Regions from separate parts of the Desulfocurvus vexinensis DSM 17965 genome, predicted to be linked through region 2. Evidence: predicted binding sites of a transcription regulator. Region 2 holds the regulator's gene; the other holds the start of a gene.

Region 1 (9,326 bases), on a different contig from region 2:
TCGAGCAGGAGCTGGGCGTAGCCCAGGATGATGCCCAGCGGGGTGTTGATCTCGTGGGCCACGCCTCCGGCCATCTTGCCCAGGTCGTGCATCTTCTGGGAGTGGATGAGCCGCTCCTGGTACTGCTTGATGACGGTGATGTCGCGCGCGGTGAGCAGCAGGCCGATGATCTTCTCCCCGCTGCGCACGGGCACCTTGAGGATGTGGAACCAGCGCTTGTCGCCCTTGCGCCCGGTGAGGATCTGCTTGGACAGCGGCGCGCCGCTCATGAGGATCTGGCGGTCCTCGTGGTAGTTGGCGTCGGCCTGGCCCTCGCTGAAGAGGTCGAAGTCCGTGCGGCCGAGGATGTCCTTCTCGTTGCGGTGGAAATAGGTGCAGAAGGCCTTGTTCACGGCCATGTAGCGCAGCTCGTCGTCCTGCAGCGAGACCAGGTCGGGGGTCACGTCGAGGATGGTCTGCATGAGCTGGCGCTGGCGCTCCAGGTCGCTGTGGGTCTGCTTGAGCTCGTCGATGTAGGCGTTGAGCGTCAGGGCCATGATGTCGAAGGTCTCGGCCAGGGCCTGGATCTCGTCGCCCTGGTTCTCGAGGAAGACCTTGCACGAGCGGCAGGTGCGCAGCTTTTCGGGCAGGGCCACATCGGCGCAGTGCGGGCACAGGGTGCCCGCCAGGTACCAGCAGCGGTGGCGGTCGTCGCGGTAGGCCGGGCAGTCCTGGTTGGTGCAGTTCATGACCTCCCAGCAGTCGCGCGACAGGGGCGGGGCGGTCTGCACGTCGAGGTTGCCGCGCACCACCTCCTCGGCGCTCTCGCGCAGGATGTCCAGGCGGCGGGTTATGCCCCGGGCAAACAGGGTGGAGAGCAGGATGGCCGCCACGGCCACGGCGGCGGTGATGCCGAAGATGGTGACCATGATCTGGCTTTTGGCGCTCTGCACGCGCACCTGGCTGATGCCCAGGCGCACGGTGCCGAAGCTGTCGGTGCCGATGATCACCGGGGCCGCGAAGTCGTAGATGCGCATGGATCCGGCGTCGAGCAGCTGCACGTGCACGTCGCGCCCCCTGGCGGCGTTGGCCTCGCGCAGGTCCACGGGGAAGTCGGTCTTGAAGGAGTGGACCACCACGTCGCCCTGGCGGTCCTGCACGAAGGCGTAGGTGATGTAGGGCGAGAGCCCGGCCACCTCGTCCACCAGGGTCTTCAGGCGCAGGAAGTCCTGGCCGAGCATGGGGTCCAGGGCGCGCAGGGCCAGGTTTCTGGCCATGCTGGTGCCCCGGTCGCGGTTCTCCTCGATGATGGCGTTCACGCTGACGCGCGACACGCCGATGGACACCAGCACGCCGAAGAAGATGACGATGAGCGCGGTGCCCAGGTTGATCTTGTCCTGGAACTTCAGGCGGTCGAGGAAGCGGGGGGTGCGGGTCACCGCAGCAGTTCCTCCCCGACCATCTCGGCCAGGCGGCGCACGGGGTCGAAGTCCGCGTCCTGCGAGGGAATGATGGCCGTGAGCCCGGCGTTTTCCAGGATCGGCCTGTGGGTGGGCCTGCTGATGTCCAGGGCGATCATGGCGTCGCGGATCTTGCGCACGATTTCGGGGTCCAGGCCCTTGCGCGCGGCGTAGACCCAGCCCGGATACCAGCGCGACACGTCCAGCACGCGGATCTGCGACACGTCGATGGTGTTGGCCACGATGGCCAGGGTGCCCTCGCGGATGGAACCCACGCCGTACTTGCCGGAATACACGCCCAGCACGACCTTTTCCTGCTTGCCGCCGGGGCCGGGGGCGAAGGCGATCTCGGTGAAGTCTTCCTTGTGGATGCCGTTTTCAATGAAATGGCCCAGGGGGTAGAGATAGCCGCCGGCGCTGGAGGGGTCCACGGCCAGCCAGCGCTCGCCGCGCACGTCCTGGAGGGTCTTGATGCGCGGGTTGTCGGCGCGGGTGATGATCTGGCCGCGGAAGTTGCGGCCCTCGGGCTCCACCACGCGGGCGAAAGCCCAGGCGCCCTGGCGCTCGGCCATCTTAATGTAGATGAAGGGGTTGGAGAAGGAGATGTCGATGAGCCCCTGATCGACCATGTTCATGTGCTCGCCGAAGGTGTCGGGGAAGACCTGGCGCATCCTGAGCCCCGTGGCCTCGGCCAGGTACTCCACCAGCAGGTGGTGGCGCTGGTAGGAGGTGGCGTGGGAGTACTGGGGCGCGTAGGCGTAGGTGAGCTCCTCCTGGCGCTGGTGGAAGGTGATGGGCTCGCGTTTGGTCAGGTCCACCTGGCGCACGGGCTCGTTGTCGTTGCAGCTGGACAGGGGCACGGCCAGCAGCAGCGCCAGCAGCACCACCAGCACGAGGCCCGGCAGGTCGTGGGGCAGCTTGCGCAAGAGCGTCCTGTACAGCGGCGAGGAGGGCATGCGGGAACTCATATCCCGAAAATCCGGCAATTGGTACCCCAAAACGGAGGGCGGTCCGTCGCCCGTGGCTCGCGGTGCGTGGCCTCCGGGCGCGGCCCCGGGCGGGTGCGCAGAAAAATGCGCCCCCGGGTGTTGACACCCGCCCTAGGTGTCTTATCACTCTCCCCGAAGCCCGTCGCCGGTTGGCATGAGCCTTTCCGGTCGCGGGCGATCAGGTGCCATGGGCTGGCACTCGCAACCCGGGAGTGCCAAAGCCGCAACCAGCCACTCCTTAAAATCATTCGGAGGATAGTCATGAAACTGAAACCGTTGAACGACCGCGTCCTGGTCAAGCGTCTGGAGAGCGAAGAAGTCACCGCCGGGGGCATCATCATCCCCGACACCGCCAAGGAAAAGCCCATCAAGGGCCAGATCGTGGCCGCCGGGCCCGGCAAGCGCGACGACGCGGGCAAGGCCATTCCCATGTCCGTCAAGGCTGGCGACTTCGTGCTGTTCAACAAGTACGCCGGAACCGAGGTCAAGATCGACGGCGTGGAGCACCTCGTCATGCGCGAGGATGACATCCTGGCTATCATCGAGAAGTAACCCGCCCGTTCCCGATTTTTCCCACTTTGCATGAACAAGGAGAAACGACATGTCCGCTAAAGAGATCCTTTTCGACGCCAAGGCGCGCGAGAAACTGAAGAAGGGCGTTGACAAGCTGGCCAACGCCGTCAAGGTCACCCTGGGCCCCAAGGGCCGCAACGTGGTCATCGAGAAGTCCTTCGGCTCCCCGATCATCACCAAGGACGGCGTGACCGTGGCCAAGGAGATCGAGCTGGCCGACAAGTTCGAGAACATGGGCGCCCAGATGGTCAAGGAAGTGGCCTCCAAGACCTCCGACGTGGCCGGTGACGGCACCACCACGGCCACCATCCTGGCCCAGTCCATCTTCACCGAGGGCGTGAAGCTCGCCGCCGCCGGGCGCAACCCCATGGCCGTGAAGCGCGGCATCGACAAGGCCGTGCTGGCCCTGGCCGAAGAGCTCTCCAAGATCGCCAAGCCCACCCGCGACCAGAAAGAGATCGCCCAGGTCGGCACCATCTCCGCCAACAACGACGCCACCATCGGCAACATCATCGCCGAGGCCATGAACAAGGTCGGCAAGGAAGGCGTCATCACGGTGGAGGAGGCCAAGGGCCTGGACACCACCCTGGACGTGGTCGAGGGCATGCAGTTCGACCGCGGCTACCTCTCCCCCTATTTCGTCACCGATCCCGAGAAGATGACCTGCGAGATGGAGGAGCCGCTGATCCTCATCCACGAGAAGAAGGTCTCCAACATGAAGGACCTGCTGCCCGTGCTGGAGCAGACCGCCAAGATGTCCCGCCCGCTGGTGATCATCGCCGAGGACGTGGACGGCGAGGCCCTGGCCACCCTGGTGGTCAACAAGCTGCGCGGCACGCTCCAGGTCTCCGCCGTCAAGGCCCCGGGCTTTGGCGAGCGCCGCAAGGAGATGCTCAAGGACATCGCCATCCTCACCGGCGGCCAGGTCGTTTCCGAGGACCTGGGCATCAAGCTGGAGAACATGACCGTGGCCGACCTGGGCACCGCCAAGCGCGTGGTCATCGACAAGGAGAACACCACCATCGTTGACGGCGCCGGCAAGAGCGAGGACATCAAGGCCCGCGTGAAGCAGCTGCGCGCCCAGATCGACGAGACCACCTCCGACTACGACCGCGAGAAGCTCCAGGAGCGCCTGGCCAAGATCGTGGGCGGCGTGGCGGTGATCAACGTCGGCGCGGCCACCGAGACCGAGATGAAGGAGAAGAAGGCCCGCGTCGAGGACGCCCTCAACGCCACCCGCGCCGCCGTGGAAGAGGGCATCGTGCCCGGCGGCGGCGTCGCCCTGGTGCGCTGCGCCAAGGTGCTCTCCAAGATCAAGCCCGCCGACGACGACGAGCTGGCCGGCGTGAACATCATCGCCCGCGCCATCGAAGAGCCCCTGCGCATGATCGCCAACAACGCGGGCATGGAAGGCTCCGTGGTGGTGGAGAAGGTGCGCGGCGGCAAGGACGGCTTCGGCTTCAACGCCGCCACCGGCGAATACGAAGACCTGATCAAGGCCGGTGTCATCGACCCCAAGAAGGTCACCCGCACCGCCCTGCAGAACGCGGCCTCCGTGTCCGGCCTGCTGCTGACCACCGAGTGCGCCATCGCCGAGAAGCCCGAAGACAAGCCCGCTGCCCCGGCCATGCCCGGCGGCATGGGCGGCATGGGCGGCATGTACTAGGCCCCCGCGCGCCTTACCCCGGATGATCAAAGGCCGACCCGCAAGGGTCGGCCTTTTTGTTTGCCTGCGGGGGAGGGAGCTGCGGCGGGCTTTCCCCGCCGCGCCGTCCGGGCCGCGCGGCGAAGGGCCCCCGGGGCGGGCGCACGGGGCCGGAGCAGGCCCCGGCGGAGCGCCCCGGGGGCCTTCCCGGGCCGAAAAATGGGGCTGCCTTCGCCAGCGAAGACAGCCCCGTTTCCAGGCAAAGCGGAAGCCGGAACGCCTAGTCCACCTTGAAGAAGGCCTTCTTGGCGGCCTTGCACACGGGGCAGGCGTCCGGGGCTTCGTGCTCGACGGTGTGGCCGCACACGGAGCAGACGTAGTATTCGGCGGGCTCGGGGTTGTCCAGGGTGTCCAGGGCCTTGCGGTAGAGCTTGGCGTGCACGGCCTCGACCACGTTGGCGAACTCGAAGGAGCGCAGGGCGGCCTTGTGGCCTTCGGCCTTGGCGTCCTCGATCATGGGCGGGTACATCTCCTTGAACTCGTGGGTCTCGCCCTCGATGGCGGCCTTGAGGTTCTCGGCGGTGGTGCGGATGGCGCCCAGGGCCCGCAGGTGGGCGTGGGCGTGCACGGTCTCGGCGGCGGCGGCGGCGCGGAACAGGCGCGCGGCCTGGGGGTGGCCTTCCTTGTCGGCCTTCTCGGCGAAGGCCAGGTATTTGCGGTTGGCCTGGGATTCGCCGGCAAAGGCCTCCATCAGGTTCTTCTCGGTCTTGCTCATGGTCGCTCCTTGCGGGTACTAATTGTTATTAGGAATATTTACTGACAGGAAGGAATGTACAGCATTTCCAGGGGGAGTCAAGGGCCAAATGCGAGGAAATTCCCCCCGGGGCCCGCCAGGCCCCGCAAACGGGTCCGGGCCTATTCAAATCCCTGAAACAACCGATGAAACAGCCAGGGCGGTTGCCATCGGCCGGGCAAGGCGTGTACAGGATACGAAACTCAGGCCTTCAGGGGAAGAGCAGTGGCTGTTTTCAAGTGCCCGTCCTGCGGGCTGGACAGGAAGCTCCCGGACAAATACGCGGACCGCAGGGTCCGCTGCCCCAGGTGTGGCGAGAGCTCGCTGGTGGCGGCCGACGCGGGCGACCTGCACCTGGACGATGTGATCGAAGCCGAGCCCGCGGCCCGGCCCCAGGCGGCGGGGCGCACCGGGGGCAAGGCCATCAGCGAGGCCGAGCTGTCCCGCGCCATGGAGGCGGAGCTGCGGCCCCGGTTCATCGAGGGCGGGGCGCTGGGCAACCTGGCGGGCGGGCTGGTGGCCGGGGTCCTGGGCGTGCTCTTCGCCCTGGCCGTGGCCACGCTGGTTTCTTCCCAGGGCGCGCTGCTGGAGCACTTTCCCCACGCGGTGACCATGGCCCTTTTGGGCGCCACGGTGCTGGGCCTGGCGGTGGCCCTGCGCAGCCGCATCGCCTTTGCCGCCGCCGGGCCGGAAACCATGACCGGCGTGGTGCTTTTCCTGCTCGCGGGCTTCGTGCAGGAGCGCATGACGGGCGCGCCCGCCGAGGCGGTACTGGCCACCACCCTGGCGGCCCTGGCCGTGTGCGGCCTGTTCACGGGCGCCCTGCTGCTGGCGGCGGGCCTGTCGCGCAGCAGCGACCATGTGCGCTACGTGCCCATCCAGGCCCTGGGCGGCGTGCTGGCGGCGGTGGGCTTCATGCTGGTGGTCCAGGCCTTCGGGGTGGCCCTGGGGCGCAGCGTGTGCCTGGGCGACATCATGGCCCGCTATTTCGATGCCGAATTGTGCCTGCGCTGGGCTCCGGCCATCGGGCTGGGGGTCGCGCTGTTCGTGGTCCTGCGCTGGGTCCGCAACGCCTATGCCGTGGCGGCGCTGCTGGCCCTGGCCGTGGGCGCCTGCCACGGCTACCTGCACTGGCAGGGCATCGGGCTGGAGCAGGCCCGGGAGCTGGGCTGGCTGTTCGGCCCCCTGGCCGCCCGGGCGCCCTGGGCCCATGTCCAGGACGCGGGCTTCCTGGACAGCATCGACTGGATGGTCATCGCCGACTGCGCGGGCTACGTGCTGGCCCTGGGCGGGCTGGTGGCGGGCTCGGCCATGATCCGCATCTCGGAGATGGAGGTCGTCACCGGCAAGCCCGTGGACCTGGACGGCGAATTCCGCGTGCTGGGGGTGGGCAACATGCTGTGCGCCCTGGGCGGCGGCCTGCCGGGCACCCTGTCGCTGGACCGCAGCCTGGGCAACCGCCTGGCCGGGGCCTCGGGCATGCTGGCGGGGCTCACAGGCACGGCGGTGTGCGCCCTGGCCCTGGTGCTGGCCGACCGCTGGCTGCCGCTGCTGCCGCGCTTCGTCCCGGCGGGCATCCTGGCCGGGCTGGGCCTGTCGCTGCTGTGGCGCTGGCTGGGCGAGACGCGCACCCGCTTCACCCACAAGGGCGACTACGCCCTGCTGGTGCTGGTGTTCCTGGTCACGGTCTGCCTGGGGCTGCTGCCGGGGCTGGCCATCGGGGCGGCCCTGGCCATGCTGGTCACCGCCGTGCGCTACGGCTCGGTGAGCGTGGTGCGCCTGGAGATGTCCGGCGCCAACTTCCACAGCCACGCCGACCGCGCCCCGGCCCAGCAGGCCGTGCTGCGCGCCAAGGGCGACCAGATCCACGTTTTGACCCTGCAGGGCTTCATCTTCCTGGGCACCACCAACCGCCTGATCGAGATGATCACCGCGCGGCTGCACGACCAGGGGCGCGAGCCGCTGCGCTTCGTGCTGCTGGACTTCACCTTCACCAGCGGTCTGGACTCGTCGGTGGCCATCTCCTTCATCCGCATGAAGCAGATCGCCAAGACCGGCGGGTTCCTGCTGGTGTTCACCAACGTGCCCTTCGAGCTGGAGACGCAGCTGGCCCGGGCGGGCTGCGTGCTCTCCGACCAGGACGGCGGCTCCATCACCGTGACCTCGCTGGACTACGCCCTGGAATGGGCCGAGGACCATATCCTCGACGAGGCCGACGAGCTGCACCAGGAGCACAAGAACCTGGCCGAGCTGCTGGCGCCGGTGTTTCCCGACCGGCAGCTCATCCCGCTGCTGCTGCGCGTGCTGACGCGGGTCGAGGTGGCCCGGGGGCGGGTGGTCTTCCGCCAGGGCGACGCCCCGGACAGCATGTACTTCATCGAACGCGGCACGGTGAACGTGGAAATGGCCCTGGAGGGGGAAAAGCACCTGCGGCTGAAGAAGATGGGCCCGGGCACGGTGTTCGGCGAGATGGGCCTGTACACCTCGGCCCCGCGCTCGGCCACCGTGACCGCCGCCGAGGACTGCGTGTTGCACCGCCTGCCCGCCAAGGCCCTGCCCCTGCTTCAGCACAAGCGCCCCGACCTGGCGGCGGCCATCCACCACTTCGTGGTCGGGCTGCTGGCCGACCGGGTGGCGGCCTCCAACGCCGCCCTGCGCGAGGTCCTGCGCTAGCGGGGTCGGCGCCCGCCCCCCGGCGGGCCCGCGCGCGGACCGCCGCAGCCCCGGCCCCGGGCGCCAGGGGGCATCCGGCGCCCGGACTGCACGTGCCCAGCAAGGGCGTTGCATCCGCGCCCGGGGCGCGCTAGTGTGCCGTGGCCCCCGCAACCGCCAACCCCACGACGCGCATGAAACTCAAGATAGCCCTGTGTGCCTTCCTTTTGCTGCTGCTGTCCCTGGGGTTCAGCATCATGCTGACCACGGCGTCCATGGAGAAGGTCTACACCGAGGCCATCATCTCGGAATACCGCGTCATCGCCCTGGACCTGCAGCGCGCCCTGGACCGGGCCCTGAAGTTCGGCAAGCGCCTGGACAAGTTCACGGGCATCGACCGCGTGCTCGAAGACACGCGCGGGCAGATCTTCAAGAACGTGGTGCTGCGGCACACGCCCTCGGGCTACCAGCGCAAGATGCTGCGCGAGGACGATGTGGTCATCTCCATCGTGCTGCCCGACGGCCAGATATTGCACTCCACCAACCCGGCCCTGGCGGGCGAGGCCCTGCCCCGCGAGCTGCGGGCGCTGTTCGCCACCCCGGGGGCGGACCAGGGGCAGGCCCCGGCCTTCGTCAAGCATCTTGGCCAGTTCAGCATCGCCCTGCCCGTCACCGAGGGCAAGGGCATCGCCGCCTACACGGTGATCAGCTTCGGCGAGCAGCAGGTGGAGCAGCTGCTGGGGCCCTTCTTCGACCACAACCTCAAGGTCTTCGCCGGGGTCATGGTCTGCGGCATGGCCCTGCTGATCCTGGCGCTCAACCTCGTGACCCACGCCGCGCCGCTGGCCACGGGGCTGCCCGGGCGGCGCATTTCGGTGTTGCTGTTCCTGGTGGTGGGCACGGCGCAGATCGTTTTTGCGGGCATGAACCTGCGCGCCTTCCGCGACGAATTCCTGGCCATCAACCAGACCAAGGCCGAGACGCTGATGACCCTGCTCAAGGAGGACGTGGAGTTCTTCTTCGGCAAGGGCCTGCGCCTGGACAGCCTGAGCGGGCTGGACCAGCTGCTGGGCGATATCATCGCCGCCTCGCCGGAGCTGCGCGACATCGCCGTGTACGACGCCGAGGGGCGGCTGGTGTTCGTGGCCACGCACCAGGGCGCCTTCGACTACCGCGCGGGCGGCACCCCCGGCCCCCGGCAGGACCCCGGCCCCCTGGACGGCCAGTACGACCCG
Region 2 (9,326 bases):
CCTGCTCCAGGCGCACGATGGTGTAGGGGAAATTCCATTGCGACTGGGGCGGGGTCAGGCGCACCAGATCGGCCAGGATGGCGTCGTCCAGGTCCTGGAGTTCGGCCAGCAGCCCGGCTTCGAGCTGCCCGCGCGGCAGGGGCGAGGGCTCGGGGGAGTCGGCGTACAGGCGCTCCAGGGTGCGCATGGCCTCCTCGTAGCGCCGCTCGGTCCACTGGTCGCGGGCCACGGACAGTCCGGCGCGCAGGCGCAGGTCCCACGGGCGGGCGGAGTCGCGCAGCAGGCTGTCGAGGTGGGCCCGGGCCTGCTCGGGCTTGCCCGAGCGCACCAGGACCTCGACCAGGGCGCGGTTGTAGTCCCAGCCGTCGCGGGCGTCGGGGCGCAGGCGCGCGATGTTGTCCAGGGCCTTGCGGGCCAGGTCCAGGTGGCCCAGGGCCGCAGCGCTGTCGGCCAGGCGCTGCCAGGCCTCGGCCTCCTGGTCGGGGTCCAGCCCGCCGCGGTTGAGCAGGCGGCGGTGCAGGTCTTCGCTGGTGGCGTGGTCGCCGTCCTGGTGGGCCTGGAGGGCGCGCGATTCCAGGTCGCGCACGGGCATGCCCGCCTGGGCGTCGGGGGTGCGGGCCACGGGCGGCTTGGGGCCGCAGCCCGCCAGCAGGGTCAGGGCCAGCAGCAGGGCGCACAGGGCGGCGGGAAGCAGGAGGCGCAGGGGCCGGAGGGTCGGGTCGGGTGTCATGGCTTCGCAAAACGTCGGGCGGCAGGTGGCCGCCCGGTTGAGGATGGAAAAATGGCCTGCCCGCCGTATGGGCGGACAGGCCAAGCTATCCATGTTCCGGGCCAAAGGCAAGCCCGCGAGGGCCCGCCGGGCCGGGCTCAGACTTCCTTGTAGTCGGCGTCCACCACGTCGTCGTCCTGCTTGCGCCCGGCCTGGGGGCCCGCGTCGCCGGGCTGGTCGGCCCCGGGCTGCTGGCTCTGCTGCTGGTAGAGCTTCTCGGCCAGCTTGTGCGAGGCCTGGGCCAGCTCGGCTGTGGCCTTTTCGATGGCCTGGGCGTCGCCGCTGTCCATGAGGCCCTTGAGGGCTTCGACCTTGGCCTCGATGTCGGCCTTGGTGGCCGCGTCGAGCTTGTCGCCCAGGTCGCGGATGGACTTCTCGGAGGTGTAGATCAGCGTGTCGGCCTGGTTGCGGACCTCGATGAGCTTCTGCTTCTGCTTGTCCTCGTCGGCGTGGGCCTCGGCCTCCTTGACCAGGCGCTGGATGTCGGCGTCGGTCAGGCCCGAGGAGGCGGTGATGCGGATGGACTGCTCCTTGCCGGTGCCCATGTCCTTGGCCGAGACGTTGACGATGCCGTTGGCGTCGATGTCGAAGCTGACCTCGACCTGCGGCAGGCCGCGCGGCGCCGGGGGGATGCCCGTCAGCTCGAAGCGGCCCAGGGTCATGTTGTCGCCGGCCATGGGGCGCTCGCCCTGGAGCACGTGGATGGACACGCTGGGCTGGTTGTCCGCCGCAGTGGTGAACACCTGGCTCTTCTTGGTGGGGATGGTGGTGTTGCGCTCGATGAGCTTGGTGAACACGCCGCCCAGGGTTTCGATGCCCAGGGAGAGCGGGGTCACGTCGAGCAGCAGCACGTCCTTCACGTCGCCAGCCAGGATGCCGCCCTGGATGGAGGCGCCCATGGCCACCACCTCGTCGGGGTTCACCGAGCGGTTGGGCTCCTTGCCGAAGAGCTGGGCCACCTTCTGCTGCACCAGGGGCATGCGCGTCATGCCGCCCACGAGCACGACCTCGTCGATGTCGGCGGGCGAGAGCCCGGCGTCGGCCAGGGCCTTCTTGCAGGGGCCCACGGTGCGCTCCACCAGGTCTTCCACCAGCTTTTCCAGCTTGCCGCGCGAGATCTTGACCAGCATGTGCTTGGGGCCGGTCTGGTCGGCGGTGATGAAGGGCAGGTTGACCTCGGTCTCCTGCGCGGTGGACAGCTCCTTCTTGGCCTTCTCGGCGGCCTCCTTGAGGCGCTGCAGGGCCATGCGGTCGGCGGACAGGTCGATGCCGTTCTCGCGCTTGAACTCGCCCACGAGGTAGTCGATGACGCGGTGGTCGAAGTCCTCGCCGCCCAGGAAGGTGTCGCCGTTGGTGGCGCGGACCTCGACGACGTTGTCGCCCACCTCGAGGATGGAGATGTCGAAAGTGCCGCCGCCCAGGTCGAACACGGCGATCTTCTCGTTGGCCTTCTTGTCGAAGCCGTAGGCCAGCGAGGCCGCCGTGGGCTCGTTGATGATGCGCTTGACGTCCAGGCCCGCGATGCGGCCCGCGTCCTTGGTGGCCTGGCGCTGGGAGTCGTTGAAGTAGGCCGGGACGGTGATGACCGCCTCGGTGACCTTCTCGCCCAGGTAGGCTTCGGCGTCGGCCTTGAGCTTTTGCAGGATCATGGCCGAAATTTCGGCGGGGCTGTAGGTCTTGCCCGCGATCTCCACGTAGGTGTCGCCGTTGGAGTGCTTGACCAGCTTGTAGGGGCACGAGCCCTTCCACTTGGCGATCTCGGGCTCGTCGAAGGCCCGGCCCATGAGCCGCTTGATGGCGAAGACGGTCTTTTCCGGGTTGGTCACGGCCTGGCGTTTGGCCAGGTCGCCCACCAGGCGTTCCTTGTCCGTGAAGGCCACGATGGACGGCGTGGTGCGCCCGCCCTCGGGGTTGGTGATGCACTTCGGGTCCTTGCCTTCCATGATGTAGACGCAGGAGTTGGTGGTCCCGAGGTCGATGCCGATGATCTTGCCCATGCGTGCTCCTCCTGATGCGAAATATCGTAGGGGGTCAATCGAAAGCGCGGCCTGCGCCGCGCCGCTGTTTGCTGGGAATGGATGTAAGGCCGTGATTGCGGTTGTAAAGAGGCGGGTGCAACTTTTTTCACCTGGGCCGGGCGGGTCGGCGCGGGGCGAAAAAAAGCCGGGCGCGCGCGGCACCCGGCTTTTGGGGCCCAAGGGGCCGTGCGGGCTATTGCCCGGCGTTGACCATGACCTTGGCCGGGCGCAGCAGGCGGCCGCTGAGCTTGTAGCCGCGCTGGAGCACGCGGGTCACGGTGTTGGGGGCCAGGTCGTCGCGCTGGTCCTGACCCACGGCCTCGTGCAGCTCGGGGGTGAACTCGGCCCCGGCCTCGCCCACGGGCACGAGCCCGTTGGCCGCCAGGGCGTCCAGCAGGGCCTTGCGGGTCATGTCCACGCCCAGTACGAAGTTTCTGGCCGCCTCGTCCTTTGGGGCGTGCTCCAGGGCCAGGTCCAGGTTGTCCAGGGCGGGCAGCAGGTCGGCCAGGACCTTCTCGGAGGCGTACTTGCGGTGCTCCTCCTTTTCGCGCTCCAGGCGCTTGCGGGTGTTGTCCAGCTCGGCCAGGGCGCGCAGGCGGTCGTCCTCGGCCTGGGCGGCCACGGGGCAGGCCGGGCAGAGGCGGTCGCGGCACAGGGCCTGCAATTCGTCGGCGGTGAGTTCGAGCTCCACGGCGGCGGAGGCGCCGTCCGCAGCCTCGGGGGCGGCGGGGGCCCCGTCCAGGAGGGGGTCCTGCGTGCTGTCCTTGGTCATGGTCGGGGGATCCTTTGTTCAGTAGCGGGTTTCCAGCAGTTCGGTGAGCATGCGCGCGGTGAAGTCCACCACGGGCACGACCTTGGCGTAGTCCATGCGCAGGGGGCCGATGACCCCGATGACGCCCCGGGCCGCGCCCGCGCCGCCGTAGGGTGCGGACACCAGCCCGTAGTCGCCCGCGCCGGGGCCGGGCTCGGCGGCGGCGAACCTGATGCGCGCGCCCCCGGCCTCCATGGTGCGTTCCAGCAGTTCCAGCAGGCGCTTCTTGTCATCGAGCATGCGCAGCAACTCGCGCAGGGCCTGGGCATCGGAAAATTCGGGCTGGCCCAGCAGGTGCAGGGCGCCGTCGCAGAACAGGTCGCGCTCGCCCAGGGGCGCCACGGCGTCGCGGGCCAGGGTCAGGGCGCGGGTGTACAGCCGCGAGAGCCGCCTGCGGGCCCCGCCCAGTTCGGCCAGGATGCGCGCCCGGGCCTGGGAGAGGGTCTGCCCCGCGTAGTGGTGGTTCAGGTAGTTGCCGTAGGCCGTGAGATCGTCGCGGGTGATGGCCTCGTCCACGTCCACCAGCCGGTTCTGGATCACGCCGCCTTCCAGCACCAGCACGGCCATGGCCGTGCGCGGGCGCACCAGCACGAAGTCGATGCTTTTCCAGCGCACGTCGTTGCCTTCCGGCGCCAGGACCATGCCCATCTGCCGCGCGTGGGCCGAGAGCAGCCGCGAACAGTGGCGCAGCACGGCGGACAGCTCCGCGCCCGCGCTGCCCAGGCCGTCGCGGATGTCGCGCTGCTCGCTGTCGGCCAGCGCGGCCCGGGCCGGGGCGTTGCGGAAATAGTGGGCGAAGGCCTTGGGCGTGGGCACGCGCCCGGCGGAGGTGTGCGGCTGCTCCAGGTAGCCCGCCTCGGCCAGCTCGGCCATGGTGTTGCGCATGCTCGCCGACGACAGGCACAGGCCGCTGGCCTTGGCCACGGCGCGCGAGCCCACAGGCCGGGCCGTGCCGATGTAGGCCTCGACGATGGTCGTCAGGACCGTGTGCTGTCTGGGCGTGAGCTGCATGTCGGGCCCCTCCTTGCTGTGCGGGGCTTTGCCTTTGCGGGTGCGGGTTCCGGCACTGTGACTAATCACGGTCCCGGGGGGTGTCAACCGGACGGGGCGGGTGGAGCGGGCGGCGCGGGTGGGCGCGGGCGCGCTCAGGCCTCGGGGGCCACCTCGCGCAGCACGTAGTCGCGCACGGCCTGGACCCAGGGCCGGGGGGTCAGGCCCGTGGCCCGGGTGAAGCGCGCCGTGGACAGGGCCGAGTAGGCCGGGCGCTTGGCGCGCTGCGGATACTCCGCCGAGGTCACGGGCGCCACCGCGCAGGGCACCCCGGCCATGCGCAGGGCCTCGGAGGCCAGCTCGCACCAGCTGGCCTCGCCGGAGTTGACCACATGGAACAGCCCCTGGGCGCCCTTGTCCACCAGGGCCAGGGTGTAGCGGGCCAGGTCGGGGGTGAAGGTCGGCGAGCCCACCTGGTCGTGGACCACGCTTACGCAGTTGTTGCGGCGGCACAGGTCGAGCATGGTGCGCACGAAGTTCTTCTTGCCCGGGCCGAAGAGCCAGGCCGTGCGCACGATGAGCAGCCCGGGCGGGTCCAGGGCCAGCAGGGCGCGTTCGCCTTCGAGCTTGGTGCGCCCGTAGACGCTCTCCGGGGCGGGCGGGTCGTCCTCGTCGCGCGGGGTGTCGGCCTTGCCGCCGAAGACGAAGTCGGTGCTGAAGTGCACGAGCCCGGCCCCGGCCCTGGCGCAGGCGCGGCCCACGATCTCGGGCAGCACGGCGTTGAGGCGCCGGGCCTCGTCGGGTTCGTCCTCGGCCTTGTCCACCTGGGTGTGGGCCCAGGTGTTGAAGACCGTGCGCGCCCCGCAGTCCCTGACCAGCCCGGCCAGGCGCAGCAGGTCGAAGTCTCCGGCCTCGGGGCGCGCGGTGGCCTCGGCGCGCCAGCCCGCGGCCTCCAGGGCCGCGCACAGGGCCATGCCCAGAAGTCCCGTCCGCCCGCCCAGCACCAGGGCTGCGGGCCGTGTGTCCGCGTCGTTTGCGTTCATGAGCGGTCCTTGTACCAGGAGTCCATGAAGCGGCGGTATTCGCCGCTGTGGATGGCCGCCACCCAGGGCTGGTTGTCGGCGTACCAGGCCAGGGTCTGTTCGATGCCGCGCGCGAAATCGTACTCGGGGGCGAAGCCCAGCTCGCGGGCGGCCAGGGAGTGGTCCATGGCGTAGCGGCGGTCGTGGCCGGGGCGGTCCTTGACGAAGGTGATCAGCGATTCGGGCTTGCCCAGGGCGGCCAGGATGGTGCGCACCACCGTGATGTTGGGCAGCTCGGCGCCGCCGCCGAAGTTGTAGACCGCGCCCGGGCGGCCCTTGAAGAGGGCCAGCTCCACGCCCCGGCAGTGGTCGGCGACGTGGATCCAGTCGCGCACGTTGGTGCCGTCGCCGTACAGGGGCAGGGGCTTGTCCTGGCGCGCCAGGGAGATCATCAGCGGGATGAGCTTCTCGGGGAACTGCCAGGGCCCGTAGTTGTTGGAGCAGCGGGTGATGACGGCGGGGTAGCCGTAGGTCTTCCAGTAGGCGCCGACGAGGAGGTCCGCTGCGGCCTTGGAGGCCGAGTAGGGGCTGCTGGGGTCCAGGGGCGTGGTCTCGGTGAAGGCCGGGTCGTCCGGGCCCAGCGAGCCGTAGACTTCGTCGGTGGAGACGTGGACATAGCGCGGCACCCCGGCCTGCATGGCGCAGTGCACGAGGTTCTGCGCGCCGCGCACGTTGGTGGCGATGAAGGGCTCGGGGTCGGCGATGGAGCGGTCAACATGGGACTCGGCGGCGAAGTTGACCACCGCGTCGATGCGGTACTGGGCGAGGATGGCGGCCATGGCCGCGGGGTCGGCGATGTCGGCGCGCACGAAGTGGTAGCGCCCGTCGCCGCGCGCCTCCAGGGGCGCGAGGTTGGCCCGGTTGCCCGCATAGGTCAGCTTGTCGCAGTTGACCACCGTGAGGTCGTCGTGCCTGCCGAGCATTGCATAGATGAAATTGGTGCCGATGAAGCCGCACCCGCCGGTGACGAGCAGCCGCATGAATGGTCTCCGATGCTTGATATTCCAAATGGTTGCAGCGTGTTTTCCCCCGCTGGCTCGGCCACAGTAGCCTAAAATCCCGTCAGGGCAAAGCCCGGGGGGCGCTGCGGGAAAATTTGCGGGGCGCGGAAAAAAATCCTTGCGTCCGGCCTGCGGGATTGCTAATAGCTTGCCTCCGCGCAGGGCACATCGGCGCCGGGCACCGCCCGGAAGTTCGACACCCGGGCGCGGGGTGCCGCAGGCACCAGACAGTGGGCGATTAACTCAGCGGTTAGAGTGCCATCTTCACACGGTGGAAGTCCCTGGTTCAAATCCTGGATCGCCCACCACCGAACGCACGAGAGGCAAGCCTGGCAAGGCTTGCCTCTCTTCTTTTGCGCGCGGGCCGGGCGCCGGGGCCGGGAACCTTCCGCAGCCGCCAGCCCCGTCCCCTCGCGGGGCGGAGCGCTGATCGGGGGCGCATGCCTGCTTGTTTTATCCACCTGTCGTTCTTTCGCGGGCGCGGGGCGCGCCGGGAAGCCGGGAGCGCCTTCGGGCGCAGCGTCCGCCTTTTCGCGGCCGGGCGTTGACCGGCGGCGGGAAATGCGCCAAGCATGGAGCGTGGTCCCTGCCCGGAAGGCGGCCCGTGCGGGGCTGTCGGCCCAGTCTGCGGGGGCTGGCGCGGCGCGCGGGAGGAGGCATGCTCGTGCGGCGGGTGGAACTGCTCCGCTGTCTGGCGGCGCCCGGCGGGACGCCGGGGCTGGTGCTCGTGCTGCGGCGCGTGGAGGCCGACGCGCAGGGCTGCCGCGTGGCCCTGGCGCCCTTCGTCGTCGCGGCCCGGGAGGCCGGGGCGCCGCAGGCCCTTGGCCCGTCTGGCTGCCTGGCTCTGGCCACCGCATCCGCCTGCGCCGGACCCGGGGTCCGGGCGGATGGCGGGGTGGGGCCCTGGGCCCTGGTCCGGCTGCGGCCCTTCTGCCTGGAGGTGCGCCGGGGCAAGGCCCGCTTCGACCGCGACATCCGCCTGCCCCCGGCGCTGCGCGGGCTGGGCCTGGGCACCTACCTGCTGGCGACCCTGGTGCGCGTGGCCGTGGGCCTGGGCCACGCCGAGGCCCGGGTGCGCGCCCTGCACCTCGTGTCGCGCGACGCCTCGCCCCTGCGCGACGCCTTCTACCGCTCCATGCGCTTCACCCTGACCCTGTGGCCCGACGGCAGCGGCTGGGCCCGGGCCCGGCGCCTGGGCGACCTGCGCGCCGGGCACGACCCGGCCAGGGTCCGCGCCCTGGGGCCCGCCGCAGCCCTGGCGCTGCTGGCCGGGGCCGGGGGCCTGGCCGCGCCGCCCGGCCCGGGCTGACGGGGCTTGCCGCGCCCGCCCCGGGGCGGTACATGGTCCCGGCGCGGCCATGGGCCGCAAGGGAGCAGCGACGCATGGACATAGTGCTTTTCGAGCCCGAGATTCCGCCCAACACGGGCAACGTGGCGCGGCTGTGCGCCGCCGCCGGGGTGCGCCTGCACCTCGTGGAGCCCCTGGGCTTCCTGCTGGACGACAAGCATCTGCGCCGGGCCGGGCTGGACTACTGGCCGCACGTGGACCTGCGCGTGTGGCCCGGCTGGGCAGCCCTGGCGGAGCATGCGGCGGGGCGCAGGCTGGTGCTTTCCAGCGCCCGGCGCGGGGCGCGCTTCGACCGCTTCGCCTACCGCCCCGACGACCTGCTGGTGCTCGGCCCCGAGACGCGCGGCCTGCCCGAGGCCCTGTTCGCGGCCCATCCCGACCACGTGCGCATCCCCATTCGGGACGCGGTGCGCAGCCTGAACATGTCCACCGCCGCCGGGGTGCTGCTCTACACGGCCCTGGCCGCCACCGGGCAACTGCCCGACTGAGGCCGGGCCGGAGGCCGCCCTTTCACCGCTCCCGTGCGCTGGCCCTGCCCGGTGGCCCGCGCGCTGGCCCGCGCGGCGCGAAAAAAGAGCGGCGGCCCGCCAGGGCCGCCGCTCGCGGTGTCTTTCTGCCTGTCCGTCGCGGCTAGGAGGCCAGCTCCTTGAGGCGCGCGGCCAGACGGCTCAGTTCGTCGATGGCCTCGGCGGAGGCGCTCATGCCCTGGGCCGTCTCGCTGGAGATGCGGCTCATATCGTCCACGGCGCGGGTGATCTCCTCGCTGGAGGCCGACTGCTCCTCGGCTGCCGTGGCGATGGACTGCACCTGCCCGGCGGTGGAGTCCACGATGGTCTGGATCTCACGCAGGCGCTCGCCGGACTGGTTGGCCTTCTCGGTGGAATGGGCGATTTCGTCCACGGCCTGCTCGGTGGCCCCGATGGCCTCGCGGGCCCCGCCCTGGATGGCGCCCACGGCCTGCTCCACTTCCTTGGTGGCGGTCATGGTCTTCTCGGCCAGCTTGCGCACCTCGTCGGCCACAACGGCAAACCCGCGCCCGGCGTCGCCCGCCCGCGCGGCCTCGATGGCCGCGTTGAGCGCCAGCAGGTTCGTCTGGTCGGCGATGTCGTTGATGACACCGATGATCTGCCCGATGTTTTCGGCCTGGCGGCCCAGGGTGGCCATGTGCTGTTGCAGGGTCTTGATGCGCTCCTGGACCCCGGTGATGGAGGTCACGGCGTCGGCCACGACCTGCACGCCCAGGGTGGCGGTCTTGGTGGCCGCCGCGGCGTTGCCCGCCGCAGCCGAGGCGTTGCGGGCGACCTCGA

Evidence for each region. Region 2 encodes HrcA, which represses chaperone genes, less so after heat shock. Its sites were predicted from a motif close to TGTTAGCACTCNNNNNNNNNGAGTGCTAACA; they were not measured.
Region 1: a site for HrcA is predicted at 2,619-2,649, ahead of groES (co-chaperone GroES). Genes of this name have one in related genera too.

What each region holds. Positions count from the first base shown of each region.
Region 1 is NZ_JAEX01000018.1:48,793-58,118, forward strand. Features, by position in the region: gene G495_RS0111815 (ATP-binding protein) at 1-1,418, opposite strand, end outside; gene G495_RS0111820 (phosphate/phosphite/phosphonate ABC transporter substrate-binding protein) at 1,415-2,407, opposite strand; gene groES (co-chaperone GroES) at 2,690-2,980, shown strand; gene groL (chaperonin GroEL) at 3,030-4,667, shown strand; gene G495_RS0111835 (rubrerythrin family protein) at 4,927-5,421, opposite strand; gene G495_RS18925 (cyclic nucleotide-binding domain-containing protein) at 5,665-8,112, shown strand; gene G495_RS18930 (MFS transporter) at 8,286-9,326, shown strand, end outside.
Region 2 is NZ_JAEX01000006.1:135,108-144,433, reverse strand. Features, by position in the region: gene G495_RS18200 (ABC transporter substrate-binding protein) at 1-730, opposite strand, end outside; gene dnaK (molecular chaperone DnaK) at 868-2,766, opposite strand; gene grpE (nucleotide exchange factor GrpE) at 2,981-3,559, opposite strand; gene hrcA (heat-inducible transcriptional repressor HrcA) at 3,578-4,609, opposite strand; gene rfbD (dTDP-4-dehydrorhamnose reductase) at 4,744-5,631, opposite strand; gene rfbB (dTDP-glucose 4,6-dehydratase) at 5,628-6,650, opposite strand; tRNA gene G495_RS0107600 (tRNA-Val) at 6,904-6,979, shown strand; gene G495_RS0107595 (hypothetical protein) at 7,330-7,980, shown strand; gene G495_RS0107590 (tRNA (cytidine(34)-2'-O)-methyltransferase) at 8,055-8,507, shown strand; gene G495_RS0107585 (methyl-accepting chemotaxis protein) at 8,650-9,326, opposite strand, start outside.